DNA from 3 places in the Enterobacter cloacae complex sp. HYC074_NIDB genome. Region 3 is predicted to be linked to each of the others. Evidence: predicted binding sites of a transcription regulator. Region 3 holds the regulator's gene; each other region holds the start of a gene.
The links. The regulator Fur, encoded in region 3, represses iron uptake genes when iron is present. The targets are predictions, from matches to a motif close to ATAATAATGAGAACNACTATCAA.
Positions count from the first base shown of each region.

Region 1: the regulator Fur is predicted to act here: its motif matches at 1,411-1,433, upstream of exbB (tol-pal system-associated acyl-CoA thioesterase).
Region 2: the regulator Fur is predicted to act here: its motif matches at 1,490-1,512, upstream of sodA (superoxide dismutase [Mn]).

Region 1 covers NZ_CP114214.1:3,992,363-3,997,059, forward strand. The annotation lists gene O1724_RS19430 (hypothetical protein) at 1-107, shown strand, start outside; gene exbD (TonB system transport protein ExbD) at 188-613, opposite strand; gene exbB (tol-pal system-associated acyl-CoA thioesterase) at 618-1,349, opposite strand; gene metC (cystathionine beta-lyase) at 1,601-2,788, shown strand; gene yghB (DedA family general envelope maintenance protein YghB) at 2,931-3,590, shown strand; gene O1724_RS19455 (AraC family transcriptional regulator) at 3,634-4,533, opposite strand.
Region 2 covers NZ_CP114214.1:4,703,316-4,708,012, reverse strand. The annotation lists gene rhaR (HTH-type transcriptional activator RhaR) at 1-262, shown strand, start outside; gene rhaT (L-rhamnose/proton symporter RhaT) at 263-1,297, opposite strand; gene sodA (superoxide dismutase [Mn]) at 1,586-2,206, shown strand; gene yiiM (6-hydroxyaminopurine reductase) at 2,273-2,947, shown strand; gene cpxA (envelope stress sensor histidine kinase CpxA) at 3,000-4,373, opposite strand; gene cpxR (envelope stress response regulator transcription factor CpxR) at 4,370-4,697, opposite strand, start outside.
Region 3 covers NZ_CP114214.1:1,411,206-1,415,902, reverse strand. The annotation lists gene ybfE (LexA regulated protein) at 1-226, shown strand, start outside; gene fldA (flavodoxin FldA) at 382-912, shown strand; gene fur (ferric iron uptake transcriptional regulator) at 1,204-1,650, shown strand; gene chiQ (ChiQ/YbfN family lipoprotein) at 1,740-2,066, opposite strand; gene chiP (chitoporin ChiP) at 2,114-3,511, opposite strand; gene glnS (glutamine--tRNA ligase) at 3,959-4,697, opposite strand, start outside.

The DNA.
Region 1 (4,697 bases), 2.2 Mb from region 3:
CAGCCACCCTGCGCCTGACCCGTAAACTCTCGGAAGGCAATTACCGTACATCAAACGTGACCTGTGTGGCGCTTGATGAAGAGGCGCCGACGGCGCCTTCAGAGTGAGACAACAATGATTGTTGCGGAATGCAGGCCGGGTAAGGCGACGCCGCCACCCGGCAGGCAAGGCTGCAAGAGCCTTCGTTTTACTTCGCGGCCGCTTTCTCTTCGCCGACCAGACCAATCTTCAGGTAGCCCGCCTGATGCAGCGTGTCCATTACCTTCATCATGGTTTCATAATCGACGGTTTTATCCGCGCGGAAGAAGACGGTGGTGTCTTTCTTGCCGCCGGTGAGCTGGTCCAGCGCCGGAATAACCGAGGCATCCGTTACCGGATCGTTGCCCAGGAACATGGACTTATCGGCCTTCACGGACAGGTAGATAGGCTTTTCCGGACGCGGCTGCGGCTGGCTGGAGGACGCAGGCAGATTCAGCTTCACGTCCACCGTCGCCAGCGGTGCGGCAACCATAAAGATAATCAGCAGAACCAGCATGACGTCGATAAACGGCGTCACGTTGATCTCATGCATTTCACCGTTATCGTCCAGATTTTCATTAAGACGCATTGCCATACAATCAACCTACGCGCAGTTTGGACGCCGCATGAACCGGTTTAACGGCGCTGGCGTTCAGGTCCAGATCGCGGCTTTGCAGCAGCAGAACCTGCGCGGCAACGTCACCCAGTGTGGCTTTGTAACTGCCAATCATGCGCGCGAAGATGTTATAGATAACAACCGCCGGGATAGCGGCAACCAGACCGATAGCCGTTGCCAGCAGCGCTTCTGCGATACCCGGCGCGACGACCGCAAGGTTAGTGGTCTGCGTCTGGGCGATACCGATAAAGCTGTTCATGATGCCCCAGACGGTACCGAACAGGCCGACGAACGGGGAGATAGCGCCGATAGTCGCCAGGTAGCCGTTACCGCGGCCCATATGACGACCCACGGCCGCAACGCGACGCTCCAGACGGAAGCCGGTACGCTCTTTAATGCCTTCGTTATCTTCACTGCCTGCGGAGAGTTCCAGCTCGTTCTGCGCTTCGTTCACTAACAGGGTAGTCAGGCTTTTCGCATGGAAGGATAAGGTGATATCAGAAGCCTGATCCAGAGAACGGGCTTCCGCCAGCTGCTTCTGCTCACGCTTGAGGCGGCGTTTTTGTGAAAGAAGTTCGGCGCTCTTGCTGAAGAAGATAGCCCAGGTGATCACGGACGCCAGAATCAGGCCGATCATCACAATCTTAACTACGATGTCAGCATGTTGATACATGCCCCAAACGGAGAGATCCGTCTGCATCAAATTATTACCCACTCTGTATCTCCAGGACGCAAATCACAAAATCTGAACGTAATAATATCAAAACGTCGTCGAATTGATAGTAGTTCTCATTAGTATTTACATAGTGCCGTAATTTTCGCTCACTTTCCTTGCGCTTACGCAGTAAAAATTTCTTATGCGAATTTTTGATAATATTTTCTGCTTATTCGATAAGCATCCGGATGCACATTCTGACAATCGTGGTAGTCTGGACGTCCAGACGTATAAAAATAGGGTTAGCGAACATGACTAAAAAGCAGCTTGAGACCACGCTGGTGCAGGCAGGACGCAGTAAGAAATACACTCAGGGCTCGGTCAACAGCGTGATCCAGCGCGCCTCCTCGCTGGTGTTTGATACCGTTGAAGATAAAAAAATCGCTACGCGTAATCGCGCGAAGGGCGGGCTGTTTTACGGTCGTCGTGGCACGTTAACCCATTTCTCGTTGCAGGAAGCCATGTGCGAACTGGAGGGCGGCGCGGGCTGCGCGCTGTTCCCGTGCGGCGCGGCGGCGGTCGCCAATACCATTCTGGCGTTTGTGGAACAGGGTGACCACGTCCTGATGACCAATACCGCTTACGAGCCAAGCCAGGACTTCTGCACCAAAATACTCAGCAAGCTCGGCGTCACCACCAGCTGGTTCGATCCGCTGATTGGGGCCGGTATTGCCGGGCTTATTCAGCCCAACACGCGCGTTGTGTTCCTGGAATCTCCCGGTTCCATCACCATGGAAGTGCATGACGTCCCGGCCATCGTGAAGGCGGTGCGCAGCATAGCGCCGGAAGCGATCATCATGATCGACAACACCTGGGCGGCAGGTGTGCTGTTTAAAGCCCTGAAATTTGACATCGATATCTCGATTCAGGCGGCGACCAAATACCTGATTGGCCATTCCGACGGCATGATCGGTACGGCGGTGTCTAACGCCCGCTGCTGGGATCAATTGCGTGAAAACGCCTACCTGATGGGCCAGATGGTGGATGCCGATACCGCCTACATGACCAGCCGGGGCATCCGTACGCTCGGCGTGCGTCTGCGTCAGCATCACGAAAGCAGCCTGCAAATTGCACAGTGGCTGGCGCTGCATCCGCAGGTGGAGCGCGTTAACCATCCGGCGCTGCCGGGCAGCAAAGGCCATGAATACTGGCAACGTGACTTTACGGGCAGCAGCGGGTTGTTCTCATTTGTACTTAAAAAGCGCCTGAATGACGCCGAACTGGCAAGCTATCTGGATAACTTTACCCTCTTCAGCATGGCCTATTCATGGGGTGGGTTTGAATCGCTGATCCTGCCCAACCAGCCGGAGCAGATTGCGGCCCTGCGCCCGGGCGGCGAGGTGGACTTCGAAGGGACCTTAATCCGCCTGCATATCGGGCTGGAAAATGTGGACGATTTAATTGCGGATTTATCGGCAGGATTTGAGCGCATCGTGTAAAGTGCTGACTGAAATGTACTCCCCGGACGCAATTCTGAACACCGCAAGCAGAAAAGTCTGTATGAGATGCGCCTGCGATCAACCCCGACAGGCAAAATTGGGAGTACAATAGCGTTATATCTGCTGTTCCACAGGAAAGTCCATGGCTGTTATTCAAAATATCATCACGGCGCTCTGGCAACACGATTTTGCCGCGCTGGCGGACCCGCATGTCGTCGGGATTGTCTATTTCGTGATGTTCGCGACGCTGTTTCTGGAAAATGGACTACTGCCAGCCTCATTTTTACCCGGCGACAGCCTGCTCCTGCTCGCAGGGGCGTTGATCGGCAAGGGCGTGATGGACTTCGCACCGACAATGGTGATCCTCACCTCTGCGGCCAGTCTCGGCTGTTGGCTGAGCTACCTGCAAGGGCGCTGGCTTGGAAACACCCGCGTGGTGAAAGGCTGGCTGGCGCAGCTGCCGCATAAATATCACCAGCGCGCCACCTGCATGTTTGACCGCCACGGCCTGCTGGCGCTGCTCGCCGGGCGTTTTCTGGCGTTTGTTCGCACCCTGTTGCCTACCATGGCGGGCATATCGGGCCTGTCCAACCGCCGCTTCCAGTTCTTCAACTGGCTGAGCGCCCTGCTCTGGGTGGGCGTGGTCACCACGCTCGGCTACGCGCTGAACATGATCCCGTTTGTTAAGCGCCATGAAGACCAGGTGATGACGTTCCTGATGGTGCTGCCGATATTCCTGCTGGTTGCGGGCCTGGTCGGCACAATCGCGGTGGTGATTAAGAAGAAGTATTGCAGCGCCTGATACCCCATCCTGATTCTCTTCCCGCGGGGAGAGAATCAAAAGCCTAAGCGCCCTGCATCGTTCTGATGCGCGACGCATCTTCCCCCGGCGTGACGCCGAAGTAGCGCTTAAACTCCCGACTAAACTGCGACGCGCTTTCATACCCAACCCGCATCGCCGCGGCGCTGGCCTTCATGCCATCGTGGATCATCAGCATCCGCGCCTTATGTAGACGGTAGGTTTTGAGGTACTGCAACGGCGACGTGCTGGTGACGGATTTAAAGTTATGGTGAAACGCCGAGACGCTCATGTTGGCTTCCGCCGCCAGCTGGTCAACGCTGAGGTTTTCCGTGTACTGGCTCTCAATGCGCTTGAGCACGCGGCTAATCAGGCTAAAGTGCGTCTGGCGGCTTACCAGCGCCAGCAGCGCCCCGCCGCCCGGCCCGAGCAGCACATGGTAAAGAATTTCGCGGATAATCTGCTTCCCGAGAATACGCGCATCCAGCGGCCTTTCCATCACGTCTAACAGGCGTTCAATCGCGCAGAGAATTTCCTCCGATAGGGTCGCGGAGTTGATACCGCTTGCCGCCATCGACGGCCGGAAAAGTTCGTCCTCCCCAATATCCATCAGCAGCTCCTGCAACTGGAGGATGTCGACGTTGACGCGGATCCCGGCCAGCGGCACCTCCTCTGTCGCGAAAGTTTCACATTCGAAGGGTAAAGGTACTGTCAGAAGCAGATATTCATTGGTGTCGTAACGGAACACGCGCTCATTGATATAGCCAATCTTATGGCCAGAAAAGAGAAACACGATGCCGGGCTGATACATCACCGGGGTGCGCGTTCCGGGCTGGGTACCGTACAGCAATCGAATATCCGGCAACAGCTCAGCCGAATCATTTCCGTTATCAATCAGTGTTTTAATCTGCGACGTTAGCTGGCGGCAGATGGCATCACGGTTCATTTTCAGTTACTCCGGGTACGGTTTCCGACGCCGACAGTGTGCGCATTTTCTTACCGTTTCTCCAGCGCGCTGTAGAAATGGGCAAGACATCGGCAGGAATGTGCATTGAGAGGATAGCGCCTGCCCGCCACAATGAGCAGCATCAGGTTGCCTTCTGCGCCACC
Region 2 (4,697 bases), 1.5 Mb from region 3:
AAAATTCTGCGAGCAGGAGCAGTGCAGCGAGCGCGCGCTGCGCCAGCAGTTCCGCACCCAGACGGGGATGACGGTAAACCACTATCTGCGCCAGCTGCGCATCTGCCACGCCCAGTACCTGTTACAGCATACGGAGCTGATGGTGAGTGAAGTGGCGATGCGCTGCGGCTTTGAGGACAGTAACTACTTCTCGGTGGTGTTTAACCGTGAGGTGGGGATGACGCCGGTTCAGTGGCGTCATCGCAGTCGAAAGGCAGCGTAATCAGTTCGCCATGCCGAGGCCGACGATATTGGCCGCAATGATAATCACCACGCAGCCCAGGCTCAGCACGCCAACCGGACGACGCCCGGCGTTGTTCCACTCTTTCAGCACCAGCCCAACCAGCCCGCCGCACAGCACGTAGAAGCTCATGTGCAGCATCCAGCTCATGTAGTCATACTGCGCCGGAATACTGGCGTGACCCCAGGCGTAGAAGAAGAATTGCAGATACCACATCAGGCCGCCAAGGGCGGAGAGCAGGACGTTGGTGACGATCAGCGGTTTTGCCAGCGAGAAGTCGGCTTTTACCGACAGGTTGTTCACTTTTGCCAGACGAATAAAGCAGAAGCCGAGGTTTACCAGCGCGCCGCCGCCCATGATCACCACGTAGCTTGGCAGGGCAACGTACAGCGGATCGACGCCCAGCGCCGCAGCGGCGTCGTGCATCGGTTTGGCGGCATTCATGGCGAACGACATGCCCGCCGAGAAGATGCCGCACATCACCGCCAGCAGCAGCCCTTTCTTCAGGTTGAACTCTTCGGCTTTGATGCCCATCTTGCGTTCTTTCAGCTGGCCCGCGCGGGTGACGATGCCCACGCCGATCACCGCCACCAGCACGCCCAGCAGGGTCATTCGCCCTCCCTGGGTGTTGATCAGCACATCGAAGTTGCCGTTGAGGATTGGCGTCATCAGGGTGCCAACAATCAACGTTATGCCAATCGCGATGCCAATCCCCATCGACATGCCGAGGTAGCGCATGGTGAGGCCGTAGTTGATATTACCGATGCCCCACATCGCGCCGAACAGGAATACCGGCAGCAGGGTGGAGGCGTTGAAGGAGGAGAAGTAGCCCCAGAAATCGGGCAGCAGCATGGCGCTGATTGTCCACGGCAAAATCAGCCAGGACACGGTACCGCCAACGGACCACATGGTTTCCCATGACCAGCCTTTCACCTTTTTAAACGGGGCATAGAAACAGGCTGCACTGGCCGCGCCTATCAAATGCCAGAAGATACCCATCGTAATCGCATGATTCATTTTTACATCCTCATCGTTTTTATAGCCGGAGGCTTCCCGCCGACTTGATGAGTGTAAAAATGAGGCGGTTTGGGAACCTTCAGAAGGTTGCCGCACTTTTGTTCAGGATGGCAATCAGCACGTTAAACACGTGAGCAGACTCACAATTTTGTCATTTATCAAAAACCGAATAACCTTATAAAAACTACGGCATTGATAATCATTTTCAATATCATTTAATTAACTATAATGAACCAACTGCTTACGCGGCATTAACAGCTGTGCCGCCCGACAATAATGGAGAGGATTATGAGTTATACACTGCCATCCCTGCCGTATGCCTACGACGCACTGGAACCGCATTTCGACAAGCAGACGATGGAAATCCATCACACTAAACACCACCAGACCTACGTGAACAACGCGAATGCTGCGCTGGAAAGCCTGCCAGAGTTCGCTAATCTGCCTGTTGAAGAGCTGATCACCAAACTGGACCAGCTGCCGGCAGACAAGAAAACCGTGCTGCGCAACAACGCGGGCGGTCACGCTAACCACAGCCTGTTCTGGAAAGGCCTGAAAACCGGCACCACCCTTCAGGGCGACCTGAAAGCGGCTATCGAGCGTGACTTCGGTTCCGTTGACAACTTCAAAGCGGAATTCGAAAAAGCCGCTGCAACCCGTTTCGGCTCTGGCTGGGCGTGGCTGGTCCTGAAAGGTGACAAACTGGCGGTCGTTTCTACCGCTAACCAGGACTCCCCGCTGATGGGTGAAGCTATCTCTGGCGCATCCGGCTTCCCAATTCTGGGTCTGGACGTGTGGGAACACGCTTACTACCTGAAGTTCCAGAACCGTCGCCCTGACTACATCAAAGCCTTCTGGGACGTGGTGAACTGGGACGAAGCAGCAGCGCGTTTCGCCGCTAAAAAATAAGGTTGCATTGACGCCTGTGAGAAGCGAGTCTGATGACTCGCTTTTTTTGTATCTGAAGGAGTGGAGATGCATTACCCGGTGAATGTGTTTACAGGCAAGGTAAGGGAGTACGAAGGCAGCCGCCCGAGTGCCATCGCCAAAGTGCAGGTCGACGGTGAGCTGACGTTGACCGATCTCGGGCTTGCGGGTGACCAGCAGGCTGAAAAGAAAATCCACGGCGGGCCCGATCGCGCGCTGTGCCACTATCCGCGCGAGCACTATCAGCACTGGAAAACCGAATTTCCTGAACAGGCTGACCTCTTCGTCGCCCCCGCGTTTGGCGAAAATCTCTCAACGGAGGGGCTGACGGAGAAGAACGTCTTTATCGGCGATATTTACCGCTGGGGCGATGCTTTGATTCAGGTCACCCAGCCGCGCTCACCGTGCTTTAAGCTTAATTACCATTTCGGCATTCAGGATATGTCGGCCCAGTTGCAAAACGCGGGTAAAACCGGCTGGCTGTATCGCGTTGTGCAGGCGGGACAGGTTTCGGCGGATGCGCCGCTTGAGCTGGCTTCGCGTTTGAGTGTGGTGTCGGTGTACGAGGCCTGCGCAATTGCCTGGCATATGCCGTTTGATGACGATCAGTATCACCGTCTGCTGTCAGCGGCGGGATTATCCACCAGCTGGACCAGAACGATGCAGAAGCGGCGGATAAGCGGCAAGATCGAGAGCAGTTCGCGGAGATTATGGGGGAAATAGTTCCCGCAGAAAGTAGGCCGGGTAAGGCGAAGCCGCCACCCGGCACATACGGTTACGAACGCTTATACAGCGGCAGCCACAGCGTTAACCTGAGCCCGCCCAGCGGGCTGTCATCGGCTTTCACCCAGCCACGGTGCTGTTGCATGGCGGTTTCAACAATCGCCAGACCCAGTCCCGTACCGCCAGATTCACGGTCGCGTGCCTCGTCGGTACGGTAGAACGGACGGAAAATCTGCTCGCGATCTTCCGGGCTGACGCCAAGACCGTCGTCGTCGACAATGACGGTTATCCCGTCTTTATCCACCGAGAACGCCACCTCAATCTTCGTGTGCGAGTAGCGCAGGGCGTTACGCACGATATTCTCCAGCGCGCTTTCCAGCGTGTTGGGGTTACCGTAGAGCGGCCATGGCCCCGGCGGGAAGTTAACGGTGAAGGATTTGCCCATCTGCTCCGCTTCAAACGCCGCGTTGTCCAGCACCTCATGCCAGAGGTGATTGGCTTTCACCGTTTCGCTCACCAGCGCGTTTTTCTGCTGATTGCGCGACATGACCAGCAGATCGTTGATCATGCTGTCCAGACGATGCGCTTCGGTTTCGATGCGCTCCAGCTCTTTGCTTTCTCCGCTGCGGCGACGCAGCAGGGCGGTACCCAGCTGTAAGCGCGTGAGCGGCGTCCGCAGCTCGTGGGAGATATCCGACAGCAGGCGTTGCTGCGCGGTCATCATGCGGTCAAGAGCAGAGACCATCTGGTTAAAACTGGTTCCGGCGGCCAGGAACTCCTGCGGCCCGGACTCCAGCTCCGGATGCTGCCTCAGGTTGCCCTGCGCCACTTCGTCCGCCGCATTTTTCAGCTTACGCGCCGGTTTCGCCAGGCTCCACGCCAGCCATAATAGCAGCGGGGAACTGACCAGCATCGTGACAATCAACAGCAAAAGCGGACGGTCAAACAGCAGGTTGATGAAGTCGGACTGGGAACTGCTCGCAGGGCGAATCAGGTAGAGCTGATAATTGTCTTCCCCATCCCGCACCGAGAAAGGACCGACCATCTCTACCCGACCATATTTCTTTTTCTGGGGGTGATCGGCATTATCCGCCTGGCCAATAAAGTTGCGGATAATCTGCATTTCATTGCGATCGGCCCCAATCACGCGGCCTTCACTGGTGACCAGTAAAAGACGTTGTCCGGGGGGCGCCCACTTGTCGATAGCGCGAAACAACCTGCGCCACCACATTAAATCGTTCGGCGGATCGTTTGCCAGCTCCGCTTCCACGTGCTGCTCGATCATCACGCCCTGACGTTGCTCGCTGTCGAGTAGCTCCGTCATCTGGCGTGAGTCGAGTTTTGGCAACATCAAAACGAGCATTAAAACCAGTGCCAGCGTCAGCCAGAAGATGGCGAAGATGCGGGCGGTTAAGCTGCCTATCATGAAGCGGAAACCATCAGATAACCACGACCACGCAGGGTTTTGAACCAGGGATGACCGTCTTTACGCTCCGGCAGCTTACGGCGCAGGTTCGAGATATGCATGTCGATGGCGCGGTCAAACGGGGTGAGGCGTTTGCCCAGCACTTCCTGGCTTAAGTGTTCACGCGACACCACCTGGCCGAGATGCTGCGCCAGCAGATACAGCAGGGTGAACTCGGTGCCGGTTAGCTCCAGCGTTTCACCGTCGAAGCTCGCTTCCTGGCGGCCCGGGTTCAGGCTCAGGGAGTCCACTTCCAGCGTAGGTGAGCTGTTGTCGGTATTCTGC
Region 3 (4,697 bases):
ACGACCGAAAACGAATCCGCTTTCGCGCGATGAACAGCTGCGTATCAATAAACGCAACCAGCTTAAACGCGATAAAAATCGTGGGCTTAAGCGTGTCGAACTGAAGCTGAATGCCGATGCCGTCGATGCGCTTAACGAATTAGCTGACGCGCGCAACATCAGCCGCAGCGAATTGATCGAAGAGATGCTGATCGCCCAGCTTGAGACGTTACGCGGCAAGGCGTGAGTCAGAAAATCCCCAATATTACCTTTTTCATGTAGCACAGAGTGCAGTCCTGCGTGATAGCTGTTTCCGCAGGGTTGCCTGTTCTGCTATTATTGCCCTTATCCGTGGACAATTTGCGCCACCATACCATTAAGTTTCAAGAGGTTATTTTACTCATGGCAATCATCGGCATTTTCTTTGGCAGTGATACTGGCAACACTGAAAATATCGCAAAAAACATTCAAAAACAGCTCGGTAAAGACGTTGCTGATGTGCATGACATCGCCAAGAGCAGCAAAGAAGATCTCGAGGGCTATGACATCCTGCTGCTGGGCATCCCCACATGGTACTACGGTGAAGCACAGTGTGACTGGGACGATTTCTTCCCGACGCTGGAAGAAGTAGACTTCAACGGCAAGCTGGTTGCCCTGTTTGGCTGTGGCGATCAGGAAGACTATGCTGAGTATTTCTGTGATGCGCTGGGCACTATTCGCGACATCATTGAGCCACGCGGTGCGGCGATCGTCGGTCACTGGCCAACGGCGGGTTACCATTTCGAAGCTTCCAAAGGTCTGGCAGATGACGATCACTTCGTTGGCTTGGCCATTGATGAAGACCGTCAGCCAGAGCTGACCGCTGAGCGTGTAGAAAAATGGGTTAAGCAGGTTCGTGAAGAGCTGAACCTGGACGATATCCTTAACGCCTGATATCCCTGCGGCGCAACTCCGGTTGCGCCCGTTTTCCAGGTAAAACCGATTAAATTAATTGCTACAAACTTTTAACTTTTTCGCCCAGACCTGTACAATATCCCCCTGGTAAAAAGTGGGTGCCATCGAACAAGTTTGTTGGTGATACCACGTTTTTATAAGCATACTTTGCTTGAGACTTGCAGTTTTCATTTAGCCATGGCAGTTCTATAATGAGACGCATTATCCCAAGTGCATTTTCTGTCACTTCTTCTTTTGAAGTGAATCGTTTAGCAACAGGACAGATTCCGCATGACTGACAACAATACCGCATTAAAGAAAGCTGGCCTGAAAGTAACGCTTCCTCGGTTAAAAATCCTTGAAGTGCTTCAGGGGCCAGACAATCACCATGTCAGTGCGGAAGACCTTTATAAGCGTCTTATCGATATGGGTGAAGAGATTGGGCTGGCAACCGTCTATCGTGTGCTGAACCAGTTTGATGACGCGGGCATTGTTACTCGTCATAATTTCGAAGGCGGTAAATCCGTGTTCGAGCTGACTCAGCAGCACCACCACGATCACCTGATCTGCCTCGACTGTGGCAAGGTCATTGAATTTAGCGATGATTCCATTGAATCGCGCCAGCGTGAAATCGCCGCCCGTCATGGCATCCGCCTGACCAACCACAGCCTGTACCTGTACGGTCACTGTGCTGAAGGTGATTGCCGCGAAAATGAACATGCGCACGACGCAAAATAAGTGAGTGTTCATACTCTGAGCCAGCCGTGAGGTTGGCTTTTTTTTGCCTGAAAAGCCCGGTGACGCTGCGCCACCGGGCGTAAAGCAACTTATTTATTGTTATTGCGTATCTCGTTCCAGATCTTATCGCAACGCTTCGCCACTTCCTGATCGTTACTGGTTTTACGCGCCTGAATACAGGCCTGGTAATCCATTACGCGAACGTTTTCCTGCGTGGCGAATTGCTCATGGGTTTTGTCTTTTTTCAGCACGTTCAGCACGCTTTGACAGGCCTCAATCTTCTCAGGTGAACCCTGTGCGGTATTGATGCACGCGCTGTAGGCCTCTTTCAGACGGGAGTCCTCTTTCGGCGCCTGATCCTGCGCGCATGCCACCAGCCCGAAGGTCAGCAACGCAACGATTACCCTTTTATTCATCATGTTCAGTCTCCATAACGGCGGGACACCGCCCGCCGCAGCATTCATCAGAAGATGGTAAATGGCGCAATGACCATGAATTTCACGTCACGTTCATCCTGGAAGATGTTGCCGTAGCCGCCCGCGTAGCTCGGGATATCGGAGTGGTTGTCATACTGGGTGAAGTGCAGTTTGAACATCGTGCCTTTCGCACGGCCCTCCTGAAGGGTGTAAATCGCATCCAGGCTGTATGAAGACTCTTTCAGACGGTAGTTTGGATCGTAGTACGCGTCTGGCGTAGCCATATCCGCTGGCTTCGCATCCCAGGCGTACGCGTAGGACGCGCCCACTGCCCAGCCGGGCAGGTTCCAGTTTTTCAGGTCATACATTGCCCCGAAGAAGACCGCCTTTTCGCCGTCGGCGTTAAAGTCAGAGCGGTTATCCCACCAGATATCCAGACGACCGTTAGAGGAGGCGTAGGTTGGGGTCATACGTTGCAGGAAGTAGCCCTGCTGCCCTTCTGCCTTGACCCATGTTCCCTCCAGACGCAAATCAACCTGACCTACCTTGTAGCCGAAGGTCAGCGCCTGTAACCACGCGGTGCCGTCATAGATATCATTTACGCTGCCATCACTGACCTTGTCGCGCGTACCGTAGAACTGATAGCTGGTGCTCAGCGGGCTACCCGCGATATCAAATTTGTAGCTGGCTTTAGCAAAGTACTGATCGATATAGCCTTCAGCCTGACCAAATGCAGCTTCCAGCACCAGATCGTTTTTAAAGTCGTACTTCGCTCCCAGCGAGTGGAGATAATCAACTTTGGTTTTTTTATCGTTCTGATAGAACTTGTCCATCTCAATGTGCCACGGCGCTTTGTACTCGTTGGTCCACATATAGGAGAAGCTCAACGCCCCCGCATCGCCGTAGTCAAAATTAGCACCGGCTTCCGCCCCCTGATAGGTGCCTGGCATAAAGCTCCAGTGCGGCGCTAACAACGTCTGGCCGGTTGGCTGGATATAACCACCCCGCGCCCAGACCGGGCCATATTTGAATTTTGCAGCCGCTTTATACAGGCTGATACCGCTTTTATCGCCGGACCAGTCTTCGTCGTAGGCTTTATTACTGGAGGAGAACGCAATTTCGTTCGGATGGCCGCTGTCGCCATTTTCGGCCATTTCAATTGCGGTGAATGCGGCAATATCGATCCCGAACATATCGGCGGCATATCCCGACTGGAAATCCAGGTTGGCGTTCCATGTCGAGTGAGAAAGGTTGGTTTTGTATTTATCTTCAGTGACGTCTTTACGGTCACGCTCACGCTGCCAGTAATAAATACCGCCCGTGAGGGTGGAATCTTCAATGAAACCTGCTGCTTTTGCCTCTGGCGCAATCACCAGGCCCGACATTGCTGTCACACTGGCAATAGCTAGCGCCAGCGCACTACGTTTGCCACTAAACGTACGCATAGATTATTCCTCTTTGACGAATTAAAACGCCCTAAACGGCGAAAAACAGAAAAGACCAAATGGTCAGGGGTAGTCAGAAATACCCTCGAATTAACTACCGTCTTTAGGTTATTTTTCGCGACGCGAATTATCAATGGTTTTAATCAGGCAAAAGTCAGGATTATGACGAAGAGCACATATTTCGTAGTGCTTTGTAACATTTACCGGAAAGCGAGTACTGGCGGGGGAATGCGCTAATTTTCAGTAAGTAACATTGATATTGTGAATATATTTTTCAGTGTTTCTGTTTTTGGAAAACAACAAACTTTTTTTAAATAAAATAAGTAGCACCACATTGACCTGGAATGTTGGGTTTAAATGATTATCCCGATGCTTAACGACATGATCGTTAAATAAAAAAACGCCGCATTACGCGGCGTTTGTTTCTCATTGACCAGAGCAGCGTTATTATTCGCCGATCTTAGTCCAGGTATCACGCAGACCGACGGTACGGTTAAATACCGGTTTTTCTGCCGTGCTGTAACGGCTGTCCAGGCAGAAGTAACCCTCACGTTCAAACTGGAACGCTTTACCGGCTTCAGCGGCTTTCAGAGACGGCTCGGCATACCCCTGCTTGATAATCAGAGACTCAGGGTTAATGACCGCCAGGAAGTCCTCCGCAGCGCCTGGATTAGGCACACTGAACAGACGATCGTAGAGACGGATCTCAACCGGCAGCGCATGCTGCGCGCTCACCCAGTGGATTACACCTTTTACTTTACGGCCATCCGCCGGATCTTTACTCAGCGTCTCTGCGTCATACGTACAGAAGATGGTCGTGATGTTACCTTCCGCATCTTTCTCTACGCGCTCGGCTTTGATTACATAGGCGTTACGCAGACGTACTTCTTTGCCCAGCACCAGACGCTTGTACTGCTTGTTCGCTTCTTCGCGGAAGTCGGCACGATCGATCCAGATTTCACCGCTAAACGGCACGTCGCGGGTGCCCATTTCCGGTTTGTTCGGATGGTTAGGCATCGAGACCTGTTCGCTTCCGCCCTGCGGATAGTTTTCGATAACCAGTTTCACTGGATCGATCACTGCCATCGCGCGCGGCGCGTTTTCGTTCAGGTCTTCACGAATGCAGGATTCCAGAGACGCCATTTCGATGGTGTTGTCCTGCTTGGTGACGCCAATACGTTTGCAG